2 regions of the Bacillus sp. TCT6 genome follow, and region 1 is predicted to be linked to the other one. Evidence: predicted binding sites of a transcription regulator. Region 1 holds the regulator's gene; the other holds the start of a gene.
The links. Region 1 encodes Rex, which represses fermentation and respiration genes when NADH is low (regulators of the CRP and FNR family bind a similar motif). Its sites were predicted from a motif close to TTGTGAAATATTTCACAA; they were not measured.
Positions count from the first base shown of each region.

Region 2: nirB (NADPH-nitrite reductase large subunit) is a predicted target of Rex. The motif match lies at 5,553-5,570, and genes of this name have one in related genera.

Region 1 is NZ_JBVYHX010000001.1:2,922-11,272, forward strand. It holds gene AC0ONG_RS00025 (ABC-F family ATP-binding cassette domain-containing protein) at 354-2,288, opposite strand; gene AC0ONG_RS00030 (redox-sensing transcriptional repressor Rex) at 2,476-3,105, shown strand; gene AC0ONG_RS00035 (YdiK family protein) at 3,135-3,326, opposite strand; gene AC0ONG_RS00040 (CPBP family intramembrane glutamic endopeptidase) at 3,323-4,072, opposite strand; gene groES (co-chaperone GroES) at 4,464-4,748, shown strand; gene groL (chaperonin GroEL) at 4,787-6,421, shown strand; purine riboswitch at 6,562-6,663, shown strand; gene guaA (glutamine-hydrolyzing GMP synthase) at 6,828-8,351, shown strand, end outside.
Region 2 is NZ_JBVYHX010000001.1:1,775,892-1,784,242, forward strand. It holds gene AC0ONG_RS09085 (precorrin-2 dehydrogenase) at 83-556, opposite strand; gene AC0ONG_RS09090 (sirohydrochlorin chelatase) at 549-1,259, opposite strand; gene AC0ONG_RS09095 (uroporphyrin-III C-methyltransferase) at 1,256-2,680, opposite strand; gene nirD (nitrite reductase small subunit NirD) at 2,739-3,056, opposite strand; gene nirB (NADPH-nitrite reductase large subunit) at 3,072-5,477, opposite strand; gene ric (iron-sulfur cluster repair di-iron protein) at 5,686-6,393, opposite strand; gene AC0ONG_RS09115 (excalibur calcium-binding domain-containing protein) at 6,609-7,553, opposite strand; gene exsG (exosporium protein ExsG) at 7,761-7,913, shown strand; gene AC0ONG_RS09125 (hypothetical protein) at 8,132-8,341, shown strand.

The DNA of each region.
Region 1 (8,351 bases):
AGTTATTTTATAAAGGTGGATATGTGTATAAACTTGTGGATAAACTAGATGAAGTCTGACCTTTGAGTGTATTGTTTTTCGGGAAATAAAAAGCAAGAAGATATCCCCGAAAAACATTTTTTAATATCCCTCCATTATAGAGGGTGCTGATATTGTCAATCCTTGTCGGTAAATCGATATTTCGTGTCGAATCGTTTATGTATATAGGGTTACGATAGATGTATTTGAAAAATCGTTGATATATTCCCAGTTACCATTGATATATCCAAAAAATTATTTATGTACTTAAAGAAAAAAGATGTCGCATAGTCAAAAATCATGACTGATGAGACATCTTCCTTATTTAAATACTCTTATACATGCAGCTCTTCCCACTCTGCCATACAAGTTTCAAGCTGTTCTTGTAGCGTTTGTTTTTTAGTTGTAATTTCACTAGCTTTTTCATAATCTGCATATATTTCTGGTAAGCAAAGTTGATCTTCTAACGTAGCAATTTCTTCTTCTAAGTTTACGATATTTTGTTCTAGCTCTTCAATTTTTCGAGTGCGTTGACGTTCTAATTGTTTACGCTCTTTTTCTTCGAGATAATTTAATTTTTCTTGAGCTACAGTTTTTTGAACAGGTGCCTGATTTTCTTGCTGTTCTTGTTGTTCAAATGCTGCACGTTCAATCATTTCATTTTTCTTCTCCACATAGTAATCGTAATCCCCTAAATATTCCTGTGCGCCTTCTGTTGATAACTCAACCACAGTCGTTGTTACACGGTTAATAAAGTAGCGGTCATGTGAGACAAATAGAAGAGTCCCTGGATAATCAATTAAAGCATTCTCTAAAATCTCTTTACTATTTAAATCAAGGTGGTTCGTAGGCTCATCCAGAATTAATAAATTTGACTTTTGCATCATAAGTTTCGCAAGAGCTAATCGAGCTTTTTGTCCACCACTAAGGGAAGATACTGGTTTCAGTACATCATCTCCTGTGAATAAAAAATTCCCGAGTATAGTACGGATTTCTTTTTCAGGTTGCAGTGGATATTCATCCCATAGTTCATTTAAAACCCGTTTAGAAGATGTTAAATTTGCTTGTTCTTGGTCATAATAGCCAACAGATACATTTGATCCGAAAGAAACATTACCATTTAATAGTGGTAACTTATTCACAATAGATTTTAATAATGTGGATTTCCCAATTCCGTTTGGACCAACTAAGGCAACACTATCTCCGCGAGTTAAGCGCATAGTTACGTGTTCAATTATAGGGTCCTCCTCATAGCCGATGGTTGCATCTTTTACTTGTAAAACATCATTTCCACTTTGCTTTTCAATATCGAAGTGGAATGATGCTGACTTAGAATCCCCTAATGGTCTCGTTAATAATTCCATTCTGTCTAGTTGTTTACGGCGACTTTGAGCACGTTTCGTTGTAGAAGCGCGAGCTATATTCTTTTGAACGAAGTCCTCAAGTTTTGCGATTTCATCTTGTTGTTTTTCGTAACGTTTCATTTCTTGATCATATAATGCTGATTTTAAGTCTAAATATTTACTGTAGTTACCAACAAATCGTCTGCTTTCTTTATTCGAAATTTCATATACTTGTGTAACGAGTTTGTCTAAGAAATAACGGTCATGGGAAACGATTAATATTGCGCCAGGATAACCTTGTAAATATTGCTCAAGCCATGTTAATGTTTCAATGTCTAAATGGTTTGTAGGCTCGTCCAAAATAAGTAAGTCTGGTTTTGTTAATAATAATTTCCCGAGAGCTAATCTTGTTTTTTGCCCGCCACTTAAAGTAGAGATCGTCGTCTGGTGTGTTTCAACTGGGAAGCCAAGGCCGCTTAAAATGGAGCGAATATCCGCTTCGTATTGATATCCACCTTGATCTTTATAATTGAGTTGCAATTGGTCATAATCAGCTAACAATCTTTCATATATAGCTTCGTTTGAAAAGTTTTCTTCTTTTCCCATTTCTTGCTCAAGCTTTCGAAGTTTTGTCTCCATTTGCTGTAAGTGGGTAAAGACGGTTAGCATTTCATCCCAAATTGTTAAAGACGTTTCTAGGCCAGTATTTTGAGCTAAATACCCGATTGAGACATCTTTCGGTTTTATAATTTCGCCACCATCATGTGATAACTCACCAGCGATAATTTTTAATAATGTAGATTTTCCAGCTCCATTCCTTCCAACTAATGCGATACGATCTTTTGTTTGTACTTCCAATTTTATGTTTGCAAGAATTGTTTCTGCACCGTATAATTTCGAAAGTCCATTTACTTGTAATAAAATCAATGTTCTCACCTCAAATAATTTCTTAACTTTGCCATGTTTATATTTCTCAATCATACTAAAAATAGTGTATAGTTTAAAATAAAGAGAGAATACTTCTTCTCTTTATTATACAAGGAATTTAATGAGTGCTAAACTTCTGTATTTGATTAAAGTATATGAATAAAGATAGGAAGAGAGGAGAGGTCATATGGATCAGCAAAAGATTCCACAAGCCACTGCTAAAAGATTGCCTCTATACTATCGATTTATCCAAAACTTATCTCTTTCTGGTAAGCAGCGTGTTTCATCGGCCGAATTGAGTGAAGCGGTAAAAGTAGATTCCGCAACAATACGAAGAGATTTTTCGTATTTTGGAGCATTAGGGAAAAAGGGATATGGATATAACGTAAATTATTTATTATCATTTTTCCGCGAAACACTTGATCAAGATGATATAACGCGTGTAGCACTTATTGGAGTAGGTAATTTAGGGACCGCTTTCTTACATTATAATTTCACGAAAAACAATAATACAAAAATTGAAATGGCATTTGATGTTAGTGAAGAGAAAGTTGGAACAGAAATCGGGGGCATTCCTGTATATCATTTAGATGAATTAGAAGAGAGATTATCAAATGATATACAAGTGGCAATATTAACAGTACCGGCTACAGTAGCACAAGCTGTAGCAGATAGATTAGCTGAAACGAGCGTGCACGGTATTTTGAATTTCACACCAGCACGATTAAACGTATCAGAGAATATTAGAATTCATCATATTGATTTAGCTGTAGAGTTACAAACATTAGTTTACTTTTTGAAAAACTATCCACAATAAAACGCAGAGGAAGCGACCTCTGCGTTTTATTATTGTTTCTTCTTTGTGAATTTAACTAATATAAGGCGAAGTGCCAAATTAAAATCAATTGTTGCCATAACTGCAAATAGTATTGTCCACACATTCCAGATTGTATCTGTCACGTTCGTAATGGCGAAGCGTGTAAAGATACATCCAAGAAGGAAGTATAATGCGGCCATGAACAATGGTGAGTTTCTCATACAAAAAATCCTCCGATAAATCCTTGCATTTTTTCAGCTTCTTTAATCATTTCTTGAATTTGCTCATTGCTCATAAAAATTTGCCCAATAGCGACTAATGTATTCATCGCAACATGAGCTGCAATAGGAACGATAATGCGCTTCGTCTTCACATATAAGAAGGCGAATACGAGCCCCATAGCAGTGTATACCAATAAGTGAGTAAAATCAAAATGAATTGCTGCGAATACAAGTGAACTAATGATAGCTGCAATAAAGAAGTTGAACTTCTTATAAAGTGCACCGAATAGAATTTTTCTAAATACGATTTCTTCTAAGATAGGTCCGATTATAGATACAACAATAAGGAACCAAGGAGTAGTTCGTGCAATTTCCATCAGTTTCATTGTATTTTCTGAACCTTGTTTAATTCCTAGTAGCTGCATCTCGATCATACCGGCAACTATTTGTGAAAAGAAAGCTAAGAATAATCCGATGAAAATCCACCCAATTGTAGCTGGAACAGAAGAGCGCGTTGCATCTAAATGTCTGTCGCGAATATCTGTTCTAAGTAACCAAAGTACGATACATAATGCAACAAAGAAGCTAATAATTGCCCAGTGTCCCATTATGATTTGTCCTTTTTCCTCAATGGTAAATCCTCTATTATCATAGAGTCCTGTTTTTAGGAGAAGTGGTAATCCAACAGCGCCAGATAATTGCATTAAAATGTATGTAACGATAATCCACCAGTATTGTTTCTTCAAATGGTTTAACCATCCTTTCTAACTCTAGTGTATGAGATGAGGTAGGATAACATGTAAATATGTTATCTACGATATAAACTTTCATTCGAATTATGATTTTTTTGTAAATACGTATTTTAAATTAAAGTAGGAGACAGGAAAAAGTTGTACGTTTAGCGAAAACAACTTAGGGTGTCTTTCATATTGTAACATACGAGTAGGGGAAACAACGATTCATATAGTAAAGGCAGTATTCTATATAGAAAGTTTATATAGTAATTTGCGAAAAAATTATGATTTTTTTACTTGCAAAAGAAATTGAGATTATTTATTATTATAAGTGTGTTAGCACTCGGGTGACTTGAGTGCTAATAAATAAAATTTACATAACAAAATGAGGAGGTTATTGTTCATGCTAAAGCCATTAGGTGATCGCGTTGTAATTGAGCTTGTTCAAGCAGAAGAAAAAACAGCAAGTGGTATTGTATTACCAGACACTGCAAAAGAAAAACCACAAGAGGGTAAAGTTGTTGCAGTAGGTACTGGTCGAGTGCTTGAAAATGGTGAGCGTGTTGCTTTAGAGGTAGCAGCAGGTGATCTTATCATCTTCTCAAAATATGCAGGTACTGAAGTGAAATATGAAGGTACAGACTACTTGATTTTACGTGAAAGTGACATCTTAGCAGTTATCGGTTAATTATATAAATCTTAAAAAATCCAAGGGGGTCAATTATTATGGCAAAAGATATTAAATTTAGTGAAGAAGCACGTCGTTCGATGCTTCGCGGTGTCGACACTCTTGCAAACGCAGTAAAAGTAACACTTGGACCAAAAGGTCGTAACGTTGTACTTGAGAAAAAATTTGGTTCACCACTTATTACAAATGATGGTGTAACAATCGCAAAAGAAATCGAATTAGAAGATGCATTCGAAAACATGGGTGCGAAATTAGTAGCAGAAGTTGCTAGCAAAACAAATGATGTAGCTGGTGACGGAACAACAACTGCAACTGTATTAGCGCAAGCTATGATTCGTGAAGGTCTTAAAAACGTAACAGCTGGTGCTAACCCAATGGGTCTTCGTAAAGGTATCGAAAAAGCTGTTACTGCTGCAATTGAAGAATTAAAAACGATTTCTAAACCAATCGAAGGCAAATCTTCTATCGCACAAGTAGCTGCTATTTCTGCAGCTGACGAAGAAGTAGGTCAATTAATCGCTGAAGCAATGGAGCGCGTTGGTAACGACGGCGTTATTACTTTAGAAGAGTCTAAAGGATTTACAACAGAATTAGACGTAGTAGAAGGTATGCAATTTGATCGTGGATATGCATCTCCTTACATGATTACTGATTCTGACAAAATGGAAGCAGTTCTTGATAACCCATACATCTTAATTACTGACAAAAAGATTTCTAACATTCAAGAAATCTTACCAGTATTAGAGCAAGTGGTACAACAAGGTAAACCACTTCTTATCATTGCTGAAGATGTAGAAGGCGAAGCTTTAGCTACATTAGTAGTGAACAAACTTCGTGGTACATTCAATGTAGTAGCTGTTAAAGCTCCTGGATTTGGTGACCGTCGTAAAGCAATGCTAGAAGATATCGCAATCTTAACTGGTGGCGAAGTAATCACTGAAGAATTAGGTCGTGACTTAAAATCTGCTACAGTTGAATCTTTAGGACGCGCTGGTAAAGTTGTTGTTACAAAAGAAAACACAACTGTAGTTGAAGGTATTGGAAATACAGAGCAAATCGCAGCTCGCATCGGTCAAATTCGTGCGCAATTAGAAGAAACAACTTCTGAATTCGATCGTGAAAAATTACAAGAGCGTCTTGCGAAACTTGCAGGTGGCGTAGCAGTAATTAAAGTCGGTGCAGCAACTGAAACTGAGTTAAAAGAGCGCAAACTTCGCATTGAAGATGCACTTAACTCAACTCGTGCAGCAGTAGAAGAAGGTATCGTTGCAGGTGGTGGTACTTCACTTATGAACGTATACACGAAAGTAGCTTCTATCGTAGCTGAAGGCGACGAAGCAACAGGTATCAACATCGTACTTCGTGCACTAGAAGAGCCAGTTCGTCAAATCGCAATCAACGCTGGTCTAGAAGGATCTGTAGTTGTAGAGCGTCTAAAAGGCGAAAAAGTAGGCGTTGGTTTCAACGCAGCTACTGGCGAATGGGTTAACATGCTTGAGTCTGGTATCGTAGATCCAGCTAAAGTAACTCGTTCTGCACTTCAAAACGCAGCATCTGTTGCAGCTATGTTCTTAACAACTGAAGCTGTAGTAGCTGACAAGCCAGAACCAAATGCACCAGCAATGCCTGACATGGGTGGCATGGGCATGGGCGGTATGGGCGGAATGATGTAATTCCGTTTGCCCTAAAAAACATCCATTTCTATATAGAAATGGATGTTTTTTTATGTTTTTTAGAAAAGGAAATGAATTTCTGTAGAATTTTGTCGCTTTCTCTCTTGACCATATAGATACTTCATTGTTAGAATCTAGGAAGATAATATAAAACGATCCTTCATATATCCTCAATGATATGGTTTGAGAGTCTCTACCGGGTTACCGTAAACAACCTGACTATGAAGGCAGTGTGTCTTATATTTATAAAGAGCGGAGACTATCTTTCTTTATAAAGCCAGACCCCTGCCTTTTCTTTGTTATGAGACTAGAGGCGGAGGACTGGCTTTTTTTATTATATTAGTAATGCTTTTCGCCAAATTGGTGAAAATATTTATATACGAGAACTAACGTTGGGGTGATTATTTTGAAGAAGCAACACGATACAATTATCGTTTTAGATTTTGGAAGTCAATACAATCAGTTAATAGCACGTCGAATTCGTGAGTTCGGTGTATACAGTGAACTTCATCCACATACAATTACTGCAGAAGAAATTAAAGCAATGAATCCAAAAGGGATTATTTTCTCTGGTGGACCAAATAGCGTATACGGTGAAGGTGCATTACATTGTGATGAAAAAATCTTCGAACTAGGATTACCGATTTTCGGTATCTGTTACGGTATGCAGCTTATGACACAACACTTCGGTGGTAAAGTAGAGCGTGCCAACCACCGTGAGTACGGAAAAGCTGTTCTTAAAGTAGAGAACGAATCAAAATTATATGCGAACCTTCCAGAAGAGCAAGTTGTATGGATGAGCCATGGCGACTTAGTAACTGGTTTACCTGAAGGATTTGTAGTAGACGCAACAAGTGAGTCTTGTCCAATTGCTGGTATGAGCAATGAAGAGAAAAACTTATACGGTGTACAATTCCACCCAGAAGTACGTCACTCTGAGCACGGTAACGATTTAATTAAAAACTTCGTATTCGGTGTATGTGGTTGTTCTGAAGGATGGAACATGGAGAACTTTATCGAAGTAGAACTAGAGAAAATTCGTGAAACTGTTGGAGACAAAAAAGTACTATGCGCACTTAGCGGTGGTGTAGACTCTTCTGTTGTAGCAGTATTAATTCATAAAGCAATCGGCGATCAATTAACATGTATTTTCGTTGACCATGGTTTACTTCGTAAAGGTGAAGCGGAAGGCGTTATGAAAACATTCAGCGAAGGCTTCCACATGAACGTTATTAAAGTGGATGCACAAGAACGTTTCATGAACAAGTTAAAAGGTGTAGAAGATCCAGAACAAAAACGTAAAATCATTGGTAATGAATTCATTTACGTATTTGATGATGAAGCTTCTAAATTACAAGGTATGGACTTCTTAGCACAAGGTACACTTTACACAGACATCGTTGAAAGTGGTACAGCAACTGCACAAACAATTAAATCTCACCATAACGTTGGTGGACTTCCAGAAGACATGCAGTTCAAATTAATTGAGCCTTTAAATACGTTATTTAAAGATGAAGTACGTGTATTAGGATCTGAACTAGGAATTCCTGATGAAATCGTATGGCGTCAACCATTCCCAGGTCCTGGTCTTGGTATTCGTGTATTAGGTGAAATCACAGAAGAGAAATTAGAAATCGTTCGTGAATCTGATGCGATTTTACGTGAAGAAATTATTAAAGCAGGATTAGACCGCGAAATCTGGCAATACTTCACTGCGCTTCCTGGCATGCGTAGCGTAGGTGTTATGGGTGACGAGCGTACTTACGATTACACAGTAGGTATCCGCGCGGTAACATCTATCGACGGTATGACAGCTGACTGGGCACGTATCCCTTGGGACGTATTAGAGAAAATCTCTGTTCGTATCGTAAACGAAGTAAAACACGTTAACCGTATCGTGTATGATGTAACGAGTAAGCCACCAGCAACT
Region 2 (8,351 bases), 1.8 Mb from region 1:
AAAGCGAAACTAAAGCAAAAGGAACAAACGCCTCTAAAAAACGTTTGTTCAAAGTTAATTACTATTTTAGCTAAGTGATAGATTACATTTTATGAGTACGAGAAAGCTTGTTTATAAGTTTAGGAAATATAGATGTTAGTTCCTGCTTCAAATGCTTCGTAAACGATGGATCTTTACCTGAAGTTGAAATAGTGACAACATATTCATCATGTCGGATGACACCAGGTGTGTGAAACGATGATTTTGTACCATCACTTACGACGTTAACCCACTGGAAATCATGGGCGGCCTGTTTGACCATCATATTTACAGCATGTTGATTTGTAGCTGCATAAATAAGATGAGCATCTTTAATATCATTATTACTAAAAGCTTTTTGCTTCCAAGTAATATAAGGAAGTTCCTTCATTTCCTCGCAAATTTCTGGGCTGATAACGGTGACAAAAGCGCCTGTATCCTTTAATCCGGACGCTTTTCGATATGCGATTTTACCACCACCAACTATAACGACCACTTTTTTATTTAAATTAAACATAAGAGGGTACATGTTATACATATATGCATTCCTCCATTCGTTCTAATAATGTTAACTTCATGTATCTATCAAACTGAAGACAGTTACAAGTTGTAACGTGATCGTATTTTTTTGCATGCAATTTAATTTTTTGAAGTAATAATCCGGTAAAGAGAAGGTACGGCATGACATATACATGGGATGAAGTCGATGTTATAGCCTTGAGCTCAGCAGTAAAAGAGGGAGTTCCTTTCGTTAAAAAGGAGCACGATACTGGCATACTGAGTTTTCGTTCGACGACTGCTCCGATTTGTTGTAATTCATGTAACGGCTGTGGATCACTACTGCCTCTCCCTACGAGTAAAACACTACTACCTTGCATTGGCATAGTTTCACGTATTCTTTTTACTACAAGTTCAACCATATGTGGATGTGTACTAAAAGGTTGTACAACTGAAAATGTTATATGTGGATATTGCTTTTGTATTTTCTCTATCTCAAAAGGAATATCACGTTTATAGTGAGCTGCTGCAAATAATAAAACAGGTACAATCATTATTGCAGTTGCACCCTCTAGTATTGCTTCTGTAACTGCATCCGAAATGGTAGGTGTCGTTAGTTCTAGGAAAGCTATTTTTTGAATCCGTTCGTTACGTTCTTTTATAACAGATTGAATAAAGTGAATGAATTGTTCGTTACCTTTTTGTAAGCGGCTCCCGTGTCCAACATATACAATTCCTTTCATCGTACCACCAAATCTTTCTTCATAATCATGTCTTGTAATTGCTCATCTACATTATGAAAACCGACTTTATTCGCATAGTGTAAAGTTGGAACGTCGGTATACGAGAATGGGAGAGTAAGAATATTGATAAAGCCTAGGCGTTTTATTTCTGCTAGAAACGTATCAATAGAAGCACGACCTTCAAATACAATGCTGTCCCATGAGAATTCAGAAAGCATACGGGAATGAATTTCATCGAAGCGATGATCAATTGTGTACTCATGAGTCATCATATAGGAACCAGCACCAATTTTTTCTTGAATAACAGCAATTCGGTTAATGTTTCGTCCTAAATAAATCGTTGAATTCGAAGAAAATTGCGCAGGTTTACTTAACAATCCATATTGCATAAGCTTTTCTTGAATAGAAAGGTTCATATACTGAAGCTCTGCCTGTAAGGAGCGAATATCTTTATGATATTTACTACATGATTGCACTAAGATGTCTACACTCTCAGCGGAACAAAATACAAGACGATCAACGTTAAAAATCTTATTAATTTGTTCAGAGGTTAATGTGTATTCTTTCTTTTGGAAAATTGGAATTTGATATATTTCTGCACCGGACTCTTGTAACATTTGCTTTATTGCGCTTTTTTTATTTGTTGCAGATGCAAGTAAAACTTTCTTGCCGTGCAATGGTTTACGTTCTTTCCAAGCAATTTGATTCCGTAAAGTAACAACATCACCAACAATTGTCATAGAAGGGTTAGAAATATTTTCGTCTTTGACGATAGAAACAATGGTGGACAGTGTCCCTGTGACTACACGTTGTTTACCAGTTGTACCCCATTCAATGACGGCTACTGGTGTATCTTTTTTCTTTCCTGCTTGTAGTAAGTTTTCACAAATTGTAGGTAAGTTTTTTATACCCATGTAGTAGGCGATCGTGTCGCTATTATAGGATGAATTATATTTTCCATGATCGGTTAAAGGGCCTTTTGCATGCCCAGTTAATAAAGTGATGCTATTACTGTAGTTACGGTGGGTGAGGGGGATACCTGCATAGCTACTAGCGGCGATGCTAGATGTAATACCTGGTACGATTTCATATGGAACGTTCGCTGCTGCTAAAGTTTCTGCTTCTTCACCAACGCGGCCAAAAATAGATGGATCTCCGCCCTTTAATCGGACAACGATTTTTCCTTCTTGTGCGAATTGAAGGAGGTGGGCGTTAATCATTTCTTGTCGCATAATATGATTCTTTGGCATTTTGCCGCAATACATAAGTTCACATGTTTCTTTTGTATAACTAAGAAAGAAAGGGTTTAATAAACGGTCATATAAAACGATATCTGCACGCTTTAAACAATCTATCGCTTTCTTTGTAATAAGCCCTTCATCACCTGGTCCTGCACCAACTAAATATACATATCCGTTCATAATCGCACCTCTTCTATTTTTATGTAAAAGGAAGCCAGAGGAGGCTTCCTTTCGTAAATTACATGTTTATATAAATGTCACCATCAATAACTTCTACTTCGTATGTTTGGATACAGCCGTCATCAGGTTTTTGCACTTCACCTGTTAGTAATGAAATTTTCCAATCATGCAGTGGACAAAAGACGAATTCTCCAGATACAATTCCTTCTGCTAACGGTCCGTTTTTATGAGGACAACGATTTTCTACAGCTCGAATATCTCCATTTGAAAGGCGGAATAGGGCGATAGACATACCATTCATTTGCACCTCTTTACCGATTTGAATAGGAAGGTCTTCCGCACGCATAACTTTTATTTTTTCTTTCGTTTGTATCATATAGATCACAGCTCCTTATTTCACAGTTTCTACTTCATACATCGCTTTTAATGATTTCGTTTCTAGTGCTTGTCCCCATGCTTCTTTATATGTGCCACGAGCTTTTTGGAAACGTTCATTTAACTTAGTGACCATATTTGCATCTTGCAGTATTTCTTTTATGTGATCGAAGCCTAAACGTTCTGTCCAGTAGGCAGTACGCTCTCCATAAATACCAGTTTCACGATAATATTGCATATAAGCTGTAGCGATGCGAAGGACATCATCTTCAGTAGGGACAATCATTACAAAATCAGCTTCGCGTACTTCCGTACCACCATTTCCGCCAATATAAAGTTGGTATCCATTTTCGACACAAACAACGCCAAAATCTTTCGTCAGTACTTCCGCACAGTTACGCGGACAGCCCGTTACACCCATCTTCATTTTATGAGGTGTATCTACCATTTCTAATGATTGTTCAAGCAACATACCAAGTCCTAATGAATCTTTCGTACCGAAACGGCAGAAGCGAGAACCAACACATGATTTTACATTACGAAGCGATTTTGAATATGCATATCCCGAAGTCATATGTAAGTCAGCCCATACGTTAGGTAAATCTTGCTTCTTAACACCATATAAGCCGATTCGGCTTGCACCTGTAATTTTCACAAGAGGAACATCGTACTTTTTCGCAACTTCAGCAATTTTCATTAAATCATCAGCTGTTGTAACGCCTCCGTACATGCGTGGAATAACAGAGAATGTACCATCGTGCTGGATGTTACCATTCATTCTTTCATTAACGAAACGGGACGATTTATCATCTTCATATTCTTCTGGAATCGCCATACGTAAATAGTAGTTTAAAGCAGGACGACATTTTGAACAGCCTTCTTCATGTATAAAACCAAGAACATTTCGTACTTCTTTTGGAGATTTTAAGCCTTTCTCGTGAATGGCCGCTACGACTTCATCACGGGATAAAGTTGTACATCCACACATACCGGCAGATTGCGCTGAGGCATCAAAAGCATCTCCAAGTGTATGAGATAAAACTTGTTCCACAAGCGGACGGCATTTACCACAAGAACCTGCGGCTTTCGTACAGCCCTTAACTTCTTCAAAAGTCGTTAACTCTTGTTCTAAAATGGCGTGAACGATTGTACCTTTCGTAACACCATTACATCCGCAAATCGTGTCATCCGCACTCATTGTAGCAACGTCAAGTACACTTTCTTCACCAGCTTTGTGGAGAAGGGAAGCGGTTGTATATTCTTGTATATCCTCTTCTTTCTTTAACATGCTAAAGAGGCGTGTACCGTCAGCTGTGTCACCATATAAAACGATACCGACGACTTTATTGTCACGAATTAATACTTTTTTATAGGAACGTTTACATTCATCAAAGATGGATATTGCTTTCGTTTGGTCATCTTCATAAATTTGGCCAGCAGAGAATAAATCACAACCTGCAACTTTTAATTGCGTACCGACGATACTGCCCGTATATCCATCAGTTTGTAAATTCGTTATATGTTTTGCTAATATCGCACCTTGTTCATAAAGAGGAGCAACAAGTCCATATGCGATACCGTCATGTTCTGCACATTCTCCAACTGCATAAATGGATTCATCATTTGTTAGCATATAGTCATTGACTACAATACCGCGATTTACAATTAAACCAGCATCTTTTGCTATTTGCGTATTTGGGCGTATTCCGACAGCCATTACGATTAAATCACAATCTACAACTTCACCATCTTCAAATTGAATGCCCTCAACATGGTCTGTACCAAGAATTTTTACAGTTTTCTTTTCCATTAGAAATTGCATGCCTTGCGCTTCTAAATCTTCGCGTAATAGAGAAGCTGCTTTGGCATCTAGTTGTTGCTCCATTAAGCTTGGCATTAAATGAACGACATATACGTCCATTCCTAAATCAATAAGACCTCTTGCAGCTTCTAAGCCAAGTAATCCACCACCAATGACAACAGCCTTTTTCTTTTCATTAGCGGTATCAATCATAAATTGTGTATCTTCAATAGTTCGAAATCCTGTTACGCCAGGAAGAGTAGAACCTTCAACGGGCAAAATAAAAGCACTAGAACCTGTTGCGATAATTAGTTTGTCATATGTAAGAGTACGATTTTTTTCTGTGATAATTATTTTTTCTTCTCGGTTAATACTTTGAACCCTTTCATCTGTATACAAAGTTATTTCATTTTCCTCATACCAACTATATTCATTCATAATGATATCTTGCATATTTGTTTTGCCTTGTAAAACATGAGAGAGCATAATGCGATTGTAGTTTGGATGTGGTTCATCTCCAAAAATAGTAATCTCATATGAATCACTATCATGTTTTAATATTTCTTCCATACAACGTATGCCAGCCATACCATTTCCGATCATAACTAAACGTTTTTTCATTTTCGTTTCCCCTTTTTATGTGAAGTGTTGAACAAAGGATTATATTTCTATTATAGAAAATTTAAAAAGAGGGAGATGTGATATTTATCACATTTTTACAATGATTCACAAATTGTTAAAATTCGGACTTATTCGAGAGGGATGTGTATATTCTTTACCAAATGAAAAAACAGGACATAAGTATTTACACTCATGTCCTGCACTTAATTTACACTCTCGTAATTGCACGTGGAAATAAAATGTTATTTTCTAAATGAATATGCTCAAATAAATCAGACTCTAGTGCTTCAAGGCGTTGGTAAACAAGTCGATAAGTGCCGCAAGCTCCTTCTGGAGGAGTAAAGTCATTTGTAACTTTACGAAGCTCTTTAATAATGTTGCCTGCGTGGTTATGTTCATTTTCCAACTCATCTACTACTTTACGTAACTTCACATAGTTTTCTTCAGTTGGATTTTGTTCAAATTCTAAAATTAATGGAAAATCTTCTGTTTCTTCTTTAATTAAATGTTGTTCTAGTTCCATCTTTAGTTCATGAAATAGCTTATGAATTTGAGCTAAATGAGGCTGACTTGCCCCATGAACACGTAATACTTTTGTCACATACGGACTTAATTGTGGCAACTCTTCATTTAAATAGCGATGATGCTTATTTATAACATAATCAATCAATTCGCGATAAGAAGCATTTTTCCAATCAATTTCAGATTCATTTAATCGTTTCATATTATTATAAAGCGTATTTAACTCTGTAAGCACTTCAGTAGCTGATAAATTTCTTTCATGAATTGCATCAATAAGCGGTTTATTGCCACCACAACAAAAATCTATTCTATATGATTTAAAAAGATCACTAGCTTTCGGGAATTGTGTAACGATCTCACCGACAATAGAAGTTTCAGTAAATGTATGTTTCATATGAACGCCTCCATAAAGTTTGAATGTAATTACTAAATTAAGAATAGCGATAAATGAAAATCAATGTGGTGATTGAAATCACTTATTATGTGTCATTTTTGAGAATAATAGTATGAAATTTATTTAAGAACACATCTAAATAAGAGAAAGGGATATTAAATGTAAGGCATTACAGTAAAAAAAGAAGCTTTTACTAAGCTTCTTTTTTATTACTATTATTCGCATGCAACTCCATCGCCGTCTCTATCTAGTTTACGACTATATCCTGGTTGATCTTTATATAGAGGAGCTTTCCCCGCAGCTCTAACTGCATCACAATTTTTGTAATATGCACTACTAGTATTTCCTGAGGTAGGTTGTGTTTGAGTTTGCTGTGCTTTTTGCTCTTCTTGTTGCTTACGAGCTTGTTCATCAGCCTGACGTTTTTGTTCTTCTTGTTGCTTACGAGCTTGTTCATCAGCCTGACGTTTTTGTTCTTCTTGTTGCTTACGAGCTTGTTCATCAGCCTGACGTTTTTGTTCTTCTTGTTGTTTACGAGCCTGTTCATCAGCTAGACGTTCTTCATCCTCTTGCTTACGAGCTTGTTCCTCGGCTAGACGTTTTTCATCTTCTTGCTTACGAGCTTGTTCCTCGGCTAGACGTTTTTCATCTTCTTGCTTACGAGCTTGTTCCTCGGCTTGACGCTTCTCATCTTCTTGCTTTTGAGTTTTTTCGTCAGCCTCTTTCTTTTCTAGTTCTTTTTTCTTTTCGCTATCTTTTTGTTCTTCATTGTTAGAGGCAACTTTTGTACTAGTTGCTGTCGTTTTTTCAGAAGAAGGAGCTGAAATACCTAATAGCGCAACAAAAATGACAAATAATACGGCTGTAATAATAAATTGTTTTTTTGCTACACCTGTTTTCTTAATAACAGATAATATTGCAAGTACAAGGAAGAATATAAATAGAATGAAACTTAAAATAGCAAAAAATTCGATGACTGGGTGTTCAGATTTTGTTGTACCAGTCACTATTAATATAATTGAAATCATAAAAAGAATAACGGTAGGACGTCCATATTGTTTTGCTTTTCCATTTTTTTTAAAGAATGAAATGATACATAAGATTAAAAGAATAAAAGCAATAAAAAATAAAGCTGCACCAATATTACTCAAAATCGCCATTTTCATACCTCCATTTGTAAGATTTTTCTTATTGATTATATAGGAACTTATTGGATATTACACGTTTTATATAAATTTAGAAAATTAATATTTTTACTAGACTTATAAACATTTATTTGCATATAAGGGAAAATAGATATATTTACTATTACTTTTTGAAAGAGATTTCATAAATTATAGTATATCGATTGAAAGGAGGAGATTTGAATGGAATTTCAATTGTTGGTAACTTGTATATTACAAGAAGGTAATGCTTACTTTTTAGTAACGAAGGTAGACGATGTTATTACGTTAAAAGTACCGATTACTGCGGGAGTAGCAGGTTTATTTTTAGCTTTAGGTGTACCAAGATGTTCTTAATTTAAATATCTATAATAGAAGAGGAAGGGACATGCCTTTCTCTTCTATTATTACATAATATAATTATGTAAACTTTAATATCATATTTGTGATAGCACGTTTGAAATGGACATGCATATACTATAATGTTTCATTGGATGTTAGGGGTGGAAGGTAGTTTTAATAAGTGCATCCAGTGATGTTTTTAAGCTATGAAAATAAAAGAGGTGCTATTATATATGAAAAGAAAAACATTTGATATTCCAGTTACATTGCGAAGAGAGTGGTTTTTAATAGAGTTAGCTCATTTAACGAAAAAATATGGAATTGAAATTGCAACTAGCAAAATGGGTGCTGCACCGTTTTTAAGAGATCAAGTTACAGAATCAAAGATAGGGAAAGGGTTACAATACGATAAATATGATGATGAGTATATAATTGAAAATTAAAGGGTAACAA